DNA from 3 places in the Methylobacterium sp. WL19 genome. Region 2 is predicted to be linked to each of the others. Evidence: predicted binding sites of a transcription regulator. Region 2 holds the regulator's gene; each other region holds the start of a gene.

Region 1 (5,359 bases), on a different contig from region 2:
CTGCGGAGGCGGACGGGTTCCATGCGGAGCTCGGCAAGCTCGCGCCGGGGGGCAAGATCGAGCGCGTGCCGATGATGCGCGGGCGCATCGTCGCCATCAACGGCACCCCCGCCGCCGCGATCAAGCCGCCGGAAGATGCCGCCTGGGTGCTCGATGGCGACCGCGGGATCACCTATGCCGAGGATCTCCCCGAGGGATCGAACCTCGTCGCCGGCTCGTGGTGGAATGCGGAGGAGGGGGCGAAACCCCTGGTGTCCTTCGATGCGGAACTCGGCCGCGCGCTGAATCTCGGGGTCGGCGGCACCGTCACGGTCAACGTCCTGGGGCGGAATCTGACGGCGAAAGTCGCGAACCTGCGCAAGGTCGAATGGCGCAACCTCGGCATCAATTTCGTCATGGTCTTCTCGCCCGGCACGTTCCGGGGCGCGCCGCATTCGGACCTCGCCACCCTCACCCTGGCGGGCGGACCGGATGCCGGGACCGAGGCTGTGATCCTGCGCGACGTCGCCCGCGCCTTTCCGTCGGTGACCAGCGTGCGGGTGAAAGACGCCCTCGACACGGTCAACGACATCGTCGGCAAGCTGGTCCTGGCGATTCGCGCTGCCAGCGGCGTCGCCGTGGTGGCGAGCCTGTTCGTGCTCGCCGGCGCCATCGCGGCGGGGCATCGCGCCCGGCTGTACGATGCCGTCGTGCTGAAGGTTCTGGGCGCCACGCGCGGGCGACTGCTCCTGGCCTACACGCTGGAATACGGCGCCCTGGGCATCGCCACCGCCCTGTTCGGTCTTCTCGCCGGCACGCTCGCGGGCTGGACCATCGTGACCCGCGTGATGAAGCTCGACTTCGCCCTGGACCTCTCCGGTGCCCTCGTCGCATCCACCCTCGCGGTGGTTTTCGCCATCGTCCTCGGGCTGGCCGGGACGTGGCGCATCCTCGGCCAGAAACCGGCTCCCTACCTGCGCCAGTTCTGAGGCCGGACGGTCGTCCGCCTCCCCGTCGCAGGAGAAAGACGACGCCGAAGTCATGGTTTATGACTTGTCACTATAGCTCTGGTGCGCCGCGAGGATGATGAACGAGATTTAATCCACCCTCGTCCAAATAAAGATCGAGGTGAGAAGGCGTGATTCCCGTGCCGTAAAGCTCGGCCGCCCCCTTGTGCGGAGCGGCATGACGGAACATATTTCGGTTCAAGGCGCGGTCACGTGCCAGAGGTCCTGTGCGTGAGCCTCGGTTCCAAATCACACGCTGAGAGAGCTTCCAAGGGAAACTCCCATGGCATTCGATAACAGTCCCTTCCGCTACGGCGCCCAGCCCCAGGGCTATGCCGGCTCCCAGGTCGAGGTCGATCAGGGCCTGCGCAGCTTCATGCTCGGCGTCTACAACAACATGGTCGTCGGCCTCGGGATCTCCGGCCTCGTGGCCCTCGGCCTGAACATGGCCGTCCAGACCGGCACCATCGTCGCCAACTACAAGGGCGTTCCGCTGAACCAGGCGGGCGTCTTCATCTACGGCACGTGGTTCAAGTACGTTCTGATGCTGGCCCCGCTCGCCTTCATCTTCATCTTCACGATGCGCATGGATCGGATGTCGGCCTCTGCGGCACGCCTCACGTTCTTCGCTTTCGCGGCGGTGATGGGTGCCTCGATGTCGTCGATGCTGCTCGCCTTCACGGGCGCCAGCGTGGTCCGGGTCTTCTTCATCACGGCGGCGACGTTCGGCGGTCTCAGCCTCTACGGCTACACCACCAAGCGCAGCCTTTCGGGGATGGGTTCGTTCCTGATCATGGGCGTAATCGGCCTCTTTATCGCCTCGATCGTGAACATCTTCCTGGCCTCGAGCGCGCTTCAGTTCGCCATCTCGGTGCTCGGCGTCCTGATCTTCGCAGGCCTTACCGCCTACGACACGCAGAAGCTCAAGGAGATGTTTCTCTACAGCGGTGCCGACGCCGAAGGCGCGGCCAAGCTGTCGGTGAACGGCGCTCTGACGCTCTACCTGGACTTCATCAACATGTTCCAGTTCCTGCTCCAGCTCCTCGGCGATCGCCGCTAAGCGAGCCATCGGAACGCGGATCGAAAGGCCTCGGCGGAAACGCCGGGGCCTTTTTTCGTTTCCGCTGCTGCGAACCTGCGAGGATGTCGCGGTGGGTAAACCGGTGGTGCCGAAAATCGGGCGTGGCCCAGGGCGGGAGACGCCGCAGCCCAGCGACGTGCCGACCTACGCCATCGTCGGCGTCAGCGTCGCCGCTGCGATCGGCGCCGGCGCATGGGCCGGCTTCGGCGCGGCCATCATTGCCGGCATCGCCACGCTGTTCGTGCTCGGCGCCCTGTATTCCATCGGCGCGCGGCGATGGGGTTGGCCTCCGATCCGTTGGGAGGCGCTCCCGTTCTTCATCCCGTGACCGGGGCGATCACACCACGCGAAGAGGCTTTTCCAGCGCCGCCAGGACACGGGCGAGGTCGTGCCCTCGCTTCAGCACGATGCCGGCGGCGGAAATCACCGCGAAGGCGCCCTGGCGGCGGGCGAGTTTGGGATCCTTCTCCACCCGGAACAGGGGGGTCTCGGACGAGCGGCGGTAGATCGAGAACACCGCCTTGTCGCGGCGGAAGTCGAGGGCGTAGTCACGCCATTCGCCGGCCGAGACCATGCGGCCGTAGAGGTTGAACAGGGTCCTGAGTTCGGAACGATTGAAGGCGACCTGCGGCACCACCGGAGCCGTCGGGAACGGCACGACGCGGCTGGTGGAATCCTTCGATCGCGGCTCGGCTCCGGTCCCCTCGTCCATCCTCGCTCCTCGGTTCCGGCGACTCGACGATCGCCGCAAAGGAGGAATGATGGGCCTCCCACTCCGAGCCTGCAAGCCCGGTCGACCGCCGCGTGCGCACCGGCACCAGCCACGGACTGGCAACACAACGTCACGATTTCGCCCCGTTATCGCCCATCGTCGGCCGCGATAGAAGATGATACCTGTTGCCGAACCTCGTCGGCTCCGTGCTCGGTCGGGCGGCCGATATCCATGCTCCCCAGCTTTCGGGAGTCTGCCGATGACACGGGAGCGACACTCCAGAGGTTTCGAGACCCAAGGACTTCAGGCCGCCTCTCCGGAGTGCGGCCTTTTTTTCTGCCATGACGGTCCGCTCTGGTCTAAAAATCCTTTTCGATGGCCTCGGCCGCCCTTCGTATTCTACCGCCACTTTGGTGGACTGCCGGATTCCGGCGGCGGCTGACAGGGGCGAGCGGCCAAGGCGGCCTCGTCGACAAGGGATGGCAGTGATTGCACGGCAGGACTTGGTGAGGTTCGATCCCGGCTTTCGCGAGACGCTCGGCGAGCTGTTCGCCTGGCGTCGCGACGTGCGCCGCTTTCGCAGCGATCCCGTGGATGAGGCCGTGTTTCAGCGCTGCCTGGCCCTGGCGATGCTGAGCCCGTCCGTGGGCAACAGCCAGCCCTGGCGTTTCGTCCGTGTCGCCGACCCGGCGCGGCGCGGGGCGGTGACCGCGAGTTTCGAGCGCTGCAACGATGCGGCGGCCGAGACCTACGAGTGCGAGCGCCGCGAAGCCTATACCCGCCTGAAGCTCGCGGGCCTGCGCGAGGCACCCATCCATCTCGCGATCTTCTGCGACGAGGGTACGACGAACGGGTTCGGCCTCGGCCGCGCCACCATGCCGGAAATGCTGCGCTACTCGGTGGTCACGGCGGTGCACACCTTCTGGCTCGCCGCGCGGGCGCACGGGCTCGGCGTCGGCTGGGTGTCGATCATCGAGCCCGATTGCGTCACGTCGCATCTCGACGTTCCCGCTTCCTGGCGCCTCGTCGCCTATCTCTGCGTCGGCTATCCGGTGGAGGAGCACGACGATCCCGAACTCGTCCGGCATGGCTGGCAGGAGCGCGACGAGACGGCTTTCGTCCTGCTGGAGCGGTGAGCGAGGCAAGCCTTTATCAAAGCCTAATAGGACTGCTCGCCTTTAGCGCGAGTGTGAGGGGCGCCGTTTAACCGCGCTCCATCATTCCGGTGCGTATCCGGCCGATGACCCCCACCGGTAACCGGAACGGCAATCTCGATCGCTGCTTATCGTGAAGCTCACGGTCACGCTTTCGGGGATGACGACAGATGTTCGCGCGTAATGGGTTCGCCGCTTGTTTGGCCGCAACAGTCTTGAGTGTGGGGGTTGCCGCGACACCGGCCGCGTCCCGCGAACTCGTGGCCTTCGACCAGGCCGTCATGCCCGGTACCGTGGTGGTCCGCACCTCGGAGCGCCGGCTCTACCTCGTCAACGGCGACGGCACGGCGATCCGCTATCCCGTGGCGGTGGGCAAGCCCGGCAAGCAATGGACCGGCGCCACCAAGATCGACGGCAAATATGTCGAGCCGGCCTGGTCGCCGCCGCGCGAGGTCAAGCGTGACAACCCGCGCCTGCCCGACGTGATCGCCGGCGGCTCGCCGCACAACCCGATGGGCGCGGCGGCGATGACCCTGGCGGGCGGTGAGTACGCCATCCACGGCACCAACCGTCCGAATTCGGTGGGCACCTACGCGTCCTATGGCTGCATCCGCATGTACAATCAGGACGTGGTCGATCTCTACGGGCGCGTCTCCGTGGGCACGCAGGTCTACGTCACGCGCTGAGCCCGCGCTCAGAAGTCGACGGCGATGCCTTTGACTTCCCAATCGTCGTAGCGGACGGGCTCCAGGCCGCCACGGCCCTGGCGCTCGCGGGCGGCGGAGATCTCCGCCGCCTTCGCGTCGATGGCAGCGCGTCGGTCGGCGGCCTCGGCCAGAGCCCGCTCTGCGGCGGGCGTCAAGGCGGGGCGGGGCGGGATCTCGGCACTTTCCGCGTCGTCGGGCGTCGTCATGGCTTGCATCTCGGTGGGCCGGATGGGAGGGCATCCGCTGGCATTGGCTCCGGGGGACCGGGCCTCGGACACGGAAAGTGGCATTCATGGCGACACGCCGCAACGCGGATGGGCCGACGACGACGATCGACCGCACGGTTCCGGGCCTCGCCGCCCGGCAGGTGGCCCATGCCGCCGTGGCCGATCTTCTCGTGCAGGGCCGCGCCTTCGCCCTCGAAGATGCCCTGGCCAAGGCGGGCGTCGATGCCGGCCTCGACGCCGCCGACGCATCGCTGGCGCGGGCCATCGCCACCGCCACCTTCCGCCGCCTCGGCTTCCTGCGGCGGATGCTGGCCGTCCGCATGACTCAGGGCCTGCCGCCGGACCAGCCGAGGCTGGTGGCCCTCCTCGTCACCGGCGCCGTGCAGATCCTCGATCTCAACGTGCCGGACCATGCCGCCGTGGATCTCTCGGTCCGCCTCGCCAAGGGCGACCCCTACCTGCAGCACACGCCCGGCCTCGTGAACGCCATCC
Region 2 (5,359 bases):
TTACGATAATAAGATGGAGATTTCGTCGCTTGCTCAAGCGTCAAAATCACATCTCGACCAATACATGAATACGAGCCCCTCCGATCCAAAGCACGCTGATTATCGATCCCTGGCGATCGATAAATCGACCGATGCGCTCTCCATGGCGATCGAGTTCGCCGGGAAACCGGGTGCCGACGCCGGGCTCGTCATGCCAGCCCTCCTGTCCGCGCTCGCCGCTCGGATCAACGTCATTCGCGAGATCGAAGACGGCGCGACATCGGGTGACTTCAAGGAGACACTGAATGCGGGAATCAATGCACTCCATGAAACAGTCGCCTCGTATAAGAATGAAGTTTTAGAATTTGCAAAACAACCCGATCAGGACAAAATCGGCGCCAAAGTCTATTTAATCAATGGCAAGGTCCTCCTCGATGTTTGGTACGATAACGGTGAGGCGGGCGGCCTTAGAACATACCAGCAGGAAATCGTGATCGGCGCGCAAGGATCGGCGGATCATAAACTCATGGACACTGCCTTGACGCCCGCGGTACCAATCCCAGGCGCCCCCGGACACTATTATGACCGCGATATAACAAATTACGACGTTATAAAAAGTCTTTTTACGAGCCGCGGACTGGAACAACAATTCAACGACAAGGAGAGCAGCTGGCTGAATGAGTATTTTTACCCACAAAGAGGGGTCACAAACCTTGAAAAAGCCGTCGATACCCTGCGACAGCTGACGAGCGGCCAGCACAAGTTCGATGTCGCCGACTCGATCGGCAGGACAATCGAGATCGATCACCCGACATATGACAAGGCGCCCAACACGCTGGAAGGTTACGCCGGCAACGATACGCTCATCGGGGGTGATGGCAACGACACGCTCAAGGGCGGCGGTGGCAACATCGATTATACGGTCTTCGGCGCCAATGGTGACGGCCACGATACCCTCTACGGCAAGGGTGGCGACGACATCATGCTCGGCGGCACCGGCAACGATGTGCTCGACGGTGGCGCGGGCAACGACCGTCTCGATGGCGGCGCCGGCAGCGACACGGCGAGCTACAAGTCGGCGACCGTTGGCGTGACCGTCTCCCTCGATTTGCAGGGCTGGCAGGAGATCGTCCCCGAAAAGGTGACCGTGTTCCAACCGGACCCTTACCCCGGCGAGGGCCCCGGAGGCATCGTAACCCCCCCTCCCGTCATAACGACGATCCGGGCGGAAAAGGATCGCCTCCTGAGCATCGAGAACCTCGAAGGCAGCAGGTTCAACGACCGTCTCACGGGCAACGTCCTGAGCAACACGATCCACGGCGGCGCCGGCAACGACGACATCGACGGTCATCTCGGTGCGGACCGGATGTACGGCGAGGCCGGCAACGACACCTACGTCGTCGATCAATCCGGCGATCGCGTCTTCGAAGCGAAGGATGCCGGGCAGGACACCGTCAAGACGAGCGTCAGCTACGTCCTCGCTGCCGGACAGGCGATCGAGACCCTGGCCACGGCGAAAGCGACGGGCACGGGCGCGATGAACCTCACCGGAAACGAGTTCGCTCAGGCGCTTGTCGGCAACAACGGCGCCAACCTCCTCGATGGCAAGGGCGGCGCCGACACGATGACCGGGTATGCGGGGAATGATACCTATGTCGTCGACAATGCCGGCGACGTTGTCGTCGAGGCGGCCGATCGCGGCATCGACGCCGTCCGCTCGTCCATCAGCTTGACCTTGGCGGCCAACGTCGAGACCCTCACGCTAGTCGGCACGGCTGCACTCAACGGCACCGGCAACGCTCTCGCCAACACTCTCACCGGCAATGCCGCCGCCAACCTCCTCGACGGCAAGGCCGGGGCCGACACCATGGCCGGCGGCGCGGGATCGGACACCTACATCGTCGACAATATCGGCGACAAAGTCGTGGAACTGAGCGACGCCGGCACCGACCTCGTCAAGGCATCCGTGTCCTTCTCGCTCGGGGGTTCCCACGTGGAACACCTGACGCTCACCGGCACCGGGAATCTCAGCGCCACCGGCAACTCGCTCGATAACGTCCTCAGGGGCAATGGCGGCGTCAACGTCCTCGACGGTAAGACGGGCGCGGACACGATGATCGGCGGTGCCGGCTCCGACACCTACATCGTCGACAACATTCGCGACAAAGCCGTGGAGGGGAGCGACGGCACCGGCATCGACCTCGTCAAGGCGTCGGTGTCCTTCTCGCTAGGGGGTTCCCACGTGGAGAACCTGACGCTGAACGGCACCGGCAACCTCAACGCCACCGGCAACACGCTCGTCAATGATCTCAAGGGCAATGCCGGCGCCAACCATCTCGACGGTGGCCTCGGGGCGGATACGCTGACGGGTTTGGCCGGCGAGGATACCTTCGTGTTCAGCACGAAGCTCGGCGCGACCAATATCGACCACATCACCGATTTCTCGGCCGGGATCGACACGATCCAGCTCTCGAAGAGCATCTTCGCGGCGCTCTCGGCCGATGACCTCGCGGCGGCGTTCAAGGACCTGAGCGTGACCGGTGCCAAGATCGATGCGGACGACCGCATTCTCTACGATCACGACACCGGTGCCCTGTCCTACGATGCCGATGGCAGCGGCACCACGGCCAAGGCGGTCCAGTTCGCCATCATCGACAACCACGATAAGGCGACGCTGACGCACCTCGATTTCCTGCTGGCGTAAGCGTCCCGACACGCCCTGGCCGAATGAGACTCATTCGGCCAGGGCCATTCCGACCGTCGAAGCCCTCGGCCACCCTGCCCGGGTTCTGCCAAGTGTCGAAAGCAGCCCCGGGAGCGGGGACCAAACGTCAGATTTTCGTCACTCGGACTGACCGCTCCGCTCTCACTCGTCCGTCGAGAACATCTCGTCGAAGGAATAGCCGGAGCCGCGCACGGTGCGGATCGGGTCGCTCTGGCGCGGGCGGTTGATAGCCTTGCGCAGGCGGCCCACATGCACGTCCACCGTGCGCTCGTCGATATAGACGTCGTGGCCCCAGACCCCGTCGAGGAGTTGCTCGCGCGAGAATACTCGGCCGGGGCTCTGCATCAGGAATTCAAGGAGCTTGAACTCGGTGGGGCCGAGATGGATCTCGCGGCCCTGGCGGCGGATGCGGTGGCTGACGCGGTCGAGTTCGATATTGCCGGCGATGAGCAGGTCCGCCACGTGGCTCGGCTTGGCCCGGCGCAGGAGCGCGCGGACCCGGGCGAGCAGTTCCGGCACCGAGAACGGCTTGACGATGTAATCGTCGGCGCCGGTGCCGAGGCCGCGGATGCGGTCGCCCTCCTCGCCGCGCGCCGTCAGCATGATGACCGGCAGCCGCTCGGTCTCGCGCCGGGCGCGGATGCGGCGGCACAACTCGATGCCGGAGAGACCGGGCATCATCCAGTCGAGGAGGACGAGGTCGGGAACCTGCTCCTGAAGGCGCAGATCGGCCTCGTCGCCGCGGGCGGCGGTGTCGACGACGAAGCCCTCCGCCTCGAGGTTGTAGCGGAGGAGAAGGGTGAGGGCCTCCTCGTCCTCGACGATCAGGATGCGCGTACTCATGCGGGTGTTTTCAGGGTGAGGGCGGCCGTCCCGTCACGCACGGGACGGCCGCGCGACGATCGTGCCGGAATGGCCCGACCGGAGGGACGGTCAGGCGCTGGCGGGCAACGACACGGTGGCGTAGTTCGATGCGTCGTTCTTCGGGCGATCCTGTTCGGCCAGTTCGTTCGTGCCGGTGACGAGGTAGTGGATCGTCTCGGCGATGTTGGTGGTGTGGTCGCCGATCCGCTCGATGTTCTTGGCGCAGAACAGTAGATGCGTGCAGAACGAGATGTTGCGCGGGTCTTCCATCATGTAGGTCAGCAATTCGCGGAAGAGCGAGTTGTAGAGCGCGTCGATGGCGTCGTCACGCTCCCAGACGTCGAGGGCGGCCTTCACGTCCTGGCTCGCATAGGCGTCGAGGACGTCCTTCAGCTGCTCCTGCACTAGGTCGCCCATGTGCTGGACGGCGATGACGATCTTCTGCGGCTGGATCTGCTCGGCGATGGCCACCACGCGCTTGGCGACGTTCTTCGACAGGTCGCCGATGCGCTCCAGATCGTTCGAGACGCGGATGGCCGAGACCGTCTCGCGCAGGTCGATGGCGAGGGGCTGACGCTTGGCGATGAGCAGGATCGCCCGCTCCTCGATCTCGTGCTGGAGGGCGTCGAGGCGCTTGTCGGCGCCGATCACCGCCTGGGCCAGGGGCACGTCCCGGCGTACCAGGGCGTTGCCGGAATCGGTCATCATCTTCTCGGCGATCCCGCCCATCTCGGAAATCGAGCGGCGCAGGTTTTCCAGTTCCGTATCGTAGGAACTGACGATGTGGTTGGGCATGCTCGCACTCCTCGACCGAGGCCGCCTCGGGCGGCCTGCATCGCGTAGGATCGGGTCCGGTGCCGCGGACGCGGCCCCGGCGGGCTCAGCCGAAGCGGCCGGTGATGTAGTCCTGGGTCTGGCGCTTCTCGGGGTTCATGAAGATCCGCGTGGTGGGGCCGAACTCCACCAGCTCGCCGAGATACATGAACGCCGTGAACTGCGAGATGCGTGCCGCCTGCTGCATGTTGTGCGTGACGATGACGATCGTGAACTCGGAGCGCAGCTGCTCGATCAGTTCCTCGATGCGGCCCGTGGAGATCGGGTCGAGGGCCGAGGTCGGCTCGTCGAACAGGATCACCTCGGGACGCTGGGCCACGGTGCGGGCGATGCAGAGGCGCTGCTGCTGGCCGCCGGAGAGGCCCATGCCGGACTGCTTGAGCTTGTCCTTCACTTCGTCCCAGAGGGCGGCCTTGCGCAGGGATTCCTCGACGCGGACGTCGAGATCGGCCTTGGGCAGCTTCTCGTAGAGGCGCAGGCCGAAGGCGACGTTGTCGTAGATCGACATCGGGAACGGCGTCGGCTTCTGGAACACCATGCCGATGCGCGAGCGCAGCTCGTTGAGATCGACCTTGGCGTCGAGGACGTTCTGGCCGTCGAGGAGGATCTGCCCCTCGGCGCGCTGCTCGGGGTAGAGGCTGTAGATCCGGTTGAAGGTGCGCAGGAGGGTCGACTTCCCGCAGCCGGACGGGCCGATCAGCGCGGTGACCTGGCGGTCGTGGAAGTTGAGGTTGACCGACTTCAGGCCGTGGAACGAGCCGTAATAGAAGTTCAGGTCCTTCACGGCGATGCGCACGGGGGCCTGCTCGTCGGCCTTGTGGCGGCCGGTCAGCTGAGCTTGCGTGATCGCGGGAGCGGCGTTCATCGGGTGCGTGTCCTTGTGGAGGGCGGGATGGGACGGGGGCGCGGGGTCAGCGCGCCCGCTCGCTCTTGATGACGAAGCGGGCCACGATCGAG
Region 3 (5,359 bases), on a different contig from region 2:
CGAACAGTTTCTGCTCCAACCAGAGCTCGTAGAGCCGGGAGGAGGGCAGCGCCTCGATGGCGCTCACGGTGATGAAATTGTTGACGTAGTAGCGCGACAGGCCGGTGCCGTGGATGAGGTAGAGGTTGGTGTGGAAGGCCGCCCCGTGCCAGCCCGCCAGCTTTTCGAGGTCGGCATCGAACTGGACGTCGAGGCGTCCCTCGACGATGGCACCGCGACGCGCGCCGCCCGTCGCATTGCCGAAGGTCTCGCCGATATAGGTGAGGCTGTATTCGATGCCCTTGGTCTTCAGGAACGAGCGCAGGCCGTAGGGATCGCCATAGGGGCCGAGCTGGTCCTGGATCGAGGTGTTGAGGTTGGCCGAAGGCTTGGCCGAGGTCACCGACTGCGCCACCGATGTCTGCGGATCGCCGCCGGCGCCGCGCGGCGAGCCGATGTCGAGCCCCTCCAGGGCCAGGCGCGCCTGCCGCGCCGCGATCTCGGCGGCGGTCTGGGCGTGGGCGCCCGACGCGGCAAGGCCCGACAACAGGGCTGCGGCGGCCGCGAGAGGAAACGAGCGGAGCATCATCCCTCGGAAAAAAAGCATGTCCCAGGGCGACCGTCCCCGCTCACGCTCTATCACGGCGAGCATGACAGGGCTGCAACCGAGCCGAGGCAGCGGGGCGACCAGCGGCTTTCCCCGTCCGGTGTGTCACGCTGCCCACATCCGCATCGGAACGGCGCTCGAAACAGCGCTTTACCGGCCGGTCCAGTTCGGCGGGCGCTTGGCCAGGAAGGCCTCCATGCCCTCGCGGAAATCGGCGCTGGTGTAGCACATCAGGATGAGGTCATCGCCGGGGCGCTCGCCCTCCGCCTCCGCCTCGGCGTCGAGGCGGCGCAGGCCTTCCTTGGTGGCCCGCAGGGTCAGCGGTGCATGGCCGGCGAGTTGTGCCGCGAGTTCCGTCGCCCTGGCGGCGAGGGCGGCGGCATCCTCCACCACTTCGCCGACGAGGCCGGCCGCGAGCGCCTCCTCCGCGCCAAACAGGCGGGCGGTGAAGATCATGTCCTTCACCCGCGCGGGACCGATGAGGCCGGACAGGCGCCTCAGGTTCGACATCGACAGGCAATTGCCGAGCGTTCGCGCGATGGGAAAGCCGAACCGGGCGTCACGGGTGGCGATGCGCAGGTCGCAGGAGGCGGCGATGGCGGCCCCGCCGCCGGTACAGGCGCCGGCGACGGCGGCGATGACGGGCACGCGCAGACGCTCGAGCGCGCCCAGGACCCTGTCCATGAAGCGCTCGTAGCCGAGGGCATCCTCGGGACTGGAGAAATCACGGAACTGGGCGATGTCGGTGCCGGCGGCGAAGGCTTTCTCGCCGGCGCCGGTGATGATGAGGACCTTGATCCGCTCGTCCGCCTCGATCCTGTCGCAGAGGTCGATGAGGCCCTGATACATCGCGAAGGTCAGCGCGTTGCGCGCCTGCGGCCGGTTGAGAACGATGCGGGCGATGCCCGCCTCATCGGTGTCGAACAGGATCTCGTCGGTGGCGCTCATGCGGGGGTCCCATGCCGGACCGGCCGAGAATCGGCCCGTCCGACACGGGTCTTGCCCATCCCGGCCGCTTTGGGCAACCGCGTCAGGCCGAGCGGCGCCCCCGGCATGGTCAGAACAGGGCGGGGACGAACATCTCCTGCGGCACCGGCTGGCGGGCGTAATCCTCGTGGCGCATGCGCTCGGGCAGATGCACCGGCGGGTGCTCCACGTCGCCATAGGGGATTTGGGTGAGGAGATGGCTGATGCAGTTGAGGCGGGCCTTTTTCTTGTCCACGGCCTCGACCACCCACCAGGGCGCCTCGGGAATATGCGTGCGGGCGAGCATCACTTCCTTCGCCTTGGTGTAATCCTCCCAGCGGCGACGGGACTCCACGTCCATCGGCGAGAGCTTCCACTGCTTCAGGGGATCGTGGATGCGCATGTTGAAGCGCAGTTCCTGCTCCTCGTCGGTGATCGAGAACCAGTATTTCAGCACGATGATGCCGGACCGCACCAGCATGCGCTCGAATTCCGGCGCGGACTGGAAGAATTCCTCGTACTGGTCCGGGGTGCAGAAGCCCATCACGCGCTCGACGCCGGCCCGATTGTACCAGGAGCGGTCGAACAGCACGATCTCGCCGCCCGCCGGCAGATGCGCCACGTAGCGCTGGAAGTACCATTGCGTACGCTCGCGCTCGTTAGGAGCCGGGAGCGCAGCCACGCGGCAGACGCGGGGATTGAGACGCTGGGTGATGCGCTTGATCGCGCCGCCCTTGCCGGCCGAATCCCGCCCCTCGAAGATCACAACCACGCGTAGTTTCTGGGCCTGCACCCAATCCTGAAGACGAACCAGCTCGTGTTGCAGTCGGAATAGCTCCCGGAAATAGATCTTCCGGTCCATGGTGGGCAGACGAGGCCTGGCATCGATTTCGCTAACGAGTTGCTCGAGGCGCTCGTCTTCGAGCTCCATCTCGAGCTCTTCATCGAAATCGTCCGCCATCTCTCGGCGAATAGCCTCGATATCGAAAGGACGAGTCCCGGCGCGCGTGCCGTCCATGATATTGCCTTCCTGATGAATGGGAATCATCCGAACGCTTGAATCACAGCTGCATGACAGTATGGCGACCCCCGTCGGCAACGGCACCACATTCCTTATTCGATTCGTAGAATTCAGCATCCGACGCCGAAAGCCGGAGAATCGCTGGACTCTCCCTCAGCTTCTGGTATGCGGCGTTTATTGAATCGATACGATTTTTGTAGATACTTGAGCGGTCAGAAAACGAGATAGACCGAATTATAAGGCGCATCCCATTGTCGATACGTAACAAACAACTGATCGCAGCTTAGAAAAGTTCTTGAAATAACTCTGTAATAGGAGATAAAATGCAATGGAACGCTTCATCGTCCGTTTCGTCAAGCCCATATGCCTGGCTGTCATCACCTTCTTCTCCGTTTATTTTCTGACTGGAAGTTCCTTCATCGGATTGATCGTGAGCAGCATCCCGTTGTTGCTTGGCTGGCTCGGCATCATGGAAACCTTCGCCTATGGCATGGCCGCGACGGTGTTCATCGTTGCCGTCATCTGGACCGTCGCTCCGGCCGACATGAAGGTTCTCGTCGGACATCAGGCCACCGCCTTCGCTGAGGTGCTTCGCAAGGAAGCGGACAAGGGCCTGAACCGCATGGAAGCCGACGGCAGCGTCAAGGAAGCCGACAAGGGCGTCGTGACCCGCTGAGGATAGCCAATCGTCGTCGCCCCCTCTTGCGGATCGCATGACCCGCAGGCCGAGCATCGATCGGCGGAGGTGCCCCTCCGTCATCACAGTGTCGCCCAGCGTTGCGATCCAGCGCGATAGTGAGCCGGCATTTTGCCGGCCATGATCGCCGCGACCGCACCATGCAGCACCTTCTCATCGAGGAATCCCCCCTCCCGGGGCTGATCTTCGCCCTCACCTTCGACGCGGAGGGACGGGGACGCCAGGTCGGACCGGGGGACGGGATTCCCTCGCTGGACGACCCGGATCACGGCTTCGTCTGGTTCCATGTCGATCTGGTCGATGCGCGGACAGAGGCGCTGATCCTCGAAGGACGCCTCGGCCCGGCCCGGCTCGCCGCCGCGACCTTCGCCCGCGACGAGCATCAGCGCGTCGTCGTGGACGGCCCCCATGCCGGTTTCGTCATCGCCGACCGGGAACGCGCCTTCGACGGCTCGTCGAGCGAGGAGCCGAACGGCCGTCTCCATTGCATCCTCGGCCCGCGCTTCCTCGTCAGCGGCCGCCGCCACGCCACGTCCTGCGCGGTGGCCGCCCGCGACGCGGTCTTGTCCGGCACCCTCGTCCCCGGCCCGGCCAAGCTGCTGGAGCGCTTCGTCGGCAGCACCGTCGAGGCGCTGATCGCCACGGCCGACCGCCTGTCCTCCTCCCTCGACGCCATCGAGGACGACATGCTCGACGAGTCCAGGGCGGACGACCCGAAGCCACTGGGACCGATCCGCCGCCAATCCGTGCGCTCCCACCGGCAGCTCGCCGGGTTGCGGGCGGTGTTCCACCGGCTCGAGGACGAAGCCGGCACGGAGGGAGATCAATTGCCCGAAGCGGTGGGCGCCATGGCCGCGCGGGTGGTCCAACGCCTCGATTCCCTCCACCGCGACATGCATGTCCTGTCCGAGCGCAGCCGCTTGCTGCAGGACGAGATCGCCGCCCGCACCACCGCGCTCACCAACCGCCAGCTCTTCACCCTGTCGATCCTCACGGCCCTGTTCCTGCCGCCCACCCTGGTGACGGGCGTGTTCGGCATGAACACCAAGGGCCTGTTCTTTTCGGAATCCGACAATGGGTCGCTGCTCGCGCTGGGAATCGGCGCGCTCGCGGCGCTCGCCGTCTACCTCGTCATCCGCCGGCTCAGTCTCGCCGGCCGGCCCGGTTGATCCGGAACGCGAACGCGCCCACACCCCCCTCGATTCATCCGACCACCGGAGCCTTCCCCCGCATGGACTTCTTTCGCCGCTTCACCGTGCTCATGTGCGCGCCGAACTTCGACCCGGACGATCTCGAGGGCGTGCGCGTCCAGCAGATCATAGGCTCGGTGGAAAAGCTCGGCTTCGAGGTCGTCCGCGCCCGCCGCGTGGAGGACGCGGCCATCGCGGTCCAGACCGATGCCGCCATCGGCTGCATGGTGGTGGATTGGGGCAAGCGCGGCCTCGACGGCAAGGCCGCCGCCCTCATCAACCTGATGCGGAAGCGCGGGCTGGAAATGCCCATCGTCATCATGGTCCGGCGCAAGCGCCTGGAGGACATCCCCGTCGAAGTGCTCGACTTCATCGACGGCTACATCTTCCTCGCGGAAGAGACCCCGGACTACATCGCCCGCGGCCTCGTGAGCCGGGTCAAGCAATATGCCGAGACCCTGAAGACGCCCTTCTTCGGCGCGCTGGTCGATTACGCAGAGCAGGGCAACCAGCTCTGGACCTGCCCCGGCCATAACGGCGGCATCTTCTACAACCGCTCCCCCATCGGGCGCATCTTCGTGGAGCATCTCGGCGAAGCGGTGTTCCGCGACGACCTCGACAATTCCGTGCTCGATCTCGGCGATCTCCTCGTCCACGAGGGCCCCGCCCTCAAGGCGCAGAAGGAAGCCGCCGTCATCTTCGGTGCGGAAAAAACCTATTTCGTCCTCAACGGCACCTCGGCCTCCAACAAGATCGTGCTCTCGGCCCTGGTGGCCGAGGGCGACCTCGTCCTGTTCGACCGCAACAACCACAAGGCGGCCCATCACGGCGCCCTGTTCCTCGGCGGCGCGGTTCCGGTCTTCCTGGAGACCGACCGCAACTGCTTCGGCCTGATCGGC

Evidence for each region. Region 2 encodes PhoB, which activates phosphate uptake and scavenging genes when phosphate is short. Its sites were predicted from a motif close to TGTCATNNANCTGTCAT; they were not measured.
Region 1: a site for PhoB is predicted at 3,039-3,055, ahead of FV220_RS23675 (DUF2794 domain-containing protein). Genes of this name have one in related genera too.
Region 3: a site for PhoB is predicted at 2,613-2,629, ahead of ppk2 (polyphosphate kinase 2). Genes of this name have one in related genera too.

The regions. Positions count from the first base shown of each region.
Region 1 is NZ_VRVC01000198.1:204-5,562, forward strand. It holds partial or broken gene FV220_RS23660 (FtsX-like permease family protein) at 1-968, shown strand, start outside; gene FV220_RS23665 (Bax inhibitor-1/YccA family protein) at 1,270-2,046, shown strand; gene FV220_RS23670 (hypothetical protein) at 2,138-2,395, shown strand; gene FV220_RS23675 (DUF2794 domain-containing protein) at 2,405-2,779, opposite strand; gene bluB (5,6-dimethylbenzimidazole synthase) at 3,259-3,915, shown strand; gene FV220_RS23685 (L,D-transpeptidase) at 4,104-4,619, shown strand; gene FV220_RS23690 (DUF1674 domain-containing protein) at 4,628-4,846, opposite strand; partial or broken gene FV220_RS23695 (transcription antitermination factor NusB) at 4,933-5,359, shown strand, end outside.
Region 2 is NZ_VRVC01000121.1:1,459-6,817, forward strand. It holds gene FV220_RS19855 (hypothetical protein) at 1-2,683, shown strand, start outside; gene phoB (phosphate regulon transcriptional regulator PhoB) at 2,846-3,547, opposite strand; gene phoU (phosphate signaling complex protein PhoU) at 3,638-4,363, opposite strand; gene pstB (phosphate ABC transporter ATP-binding protein PstB) at 4,449-5,267, opposite strand; gene pstA (phosphate ABC transporter permease PstA) at 5,314-5,359, opposite strand, start outside.
Region 3 is NZ_VRVC01000079.1:13,892-19,250, forward strand. It holds gene FV220_RS15915 (carbohydrate porin) at 1-568, opposite strand, end outside; gene FV220_RS15920 (enoyl-CoA hydratase/isomerase family protein) at 737-1,534, opposite strand; gene ppk2 (polyphosphate kinase 2) at 1,644-2,570, opposite strand; gene FV220_RS15930 (hypothetical protein) at 2,902-3,249, shown strand; gene FV220_RS15935 (CorA family divalent cation transporter) at 3,411-4,439, shown strand; gene FV220_RS15940 (Orn/Lys/Arg decarboxylase N-terminal domain-containing protein) at 4,502-5,359, shown strand, end outside.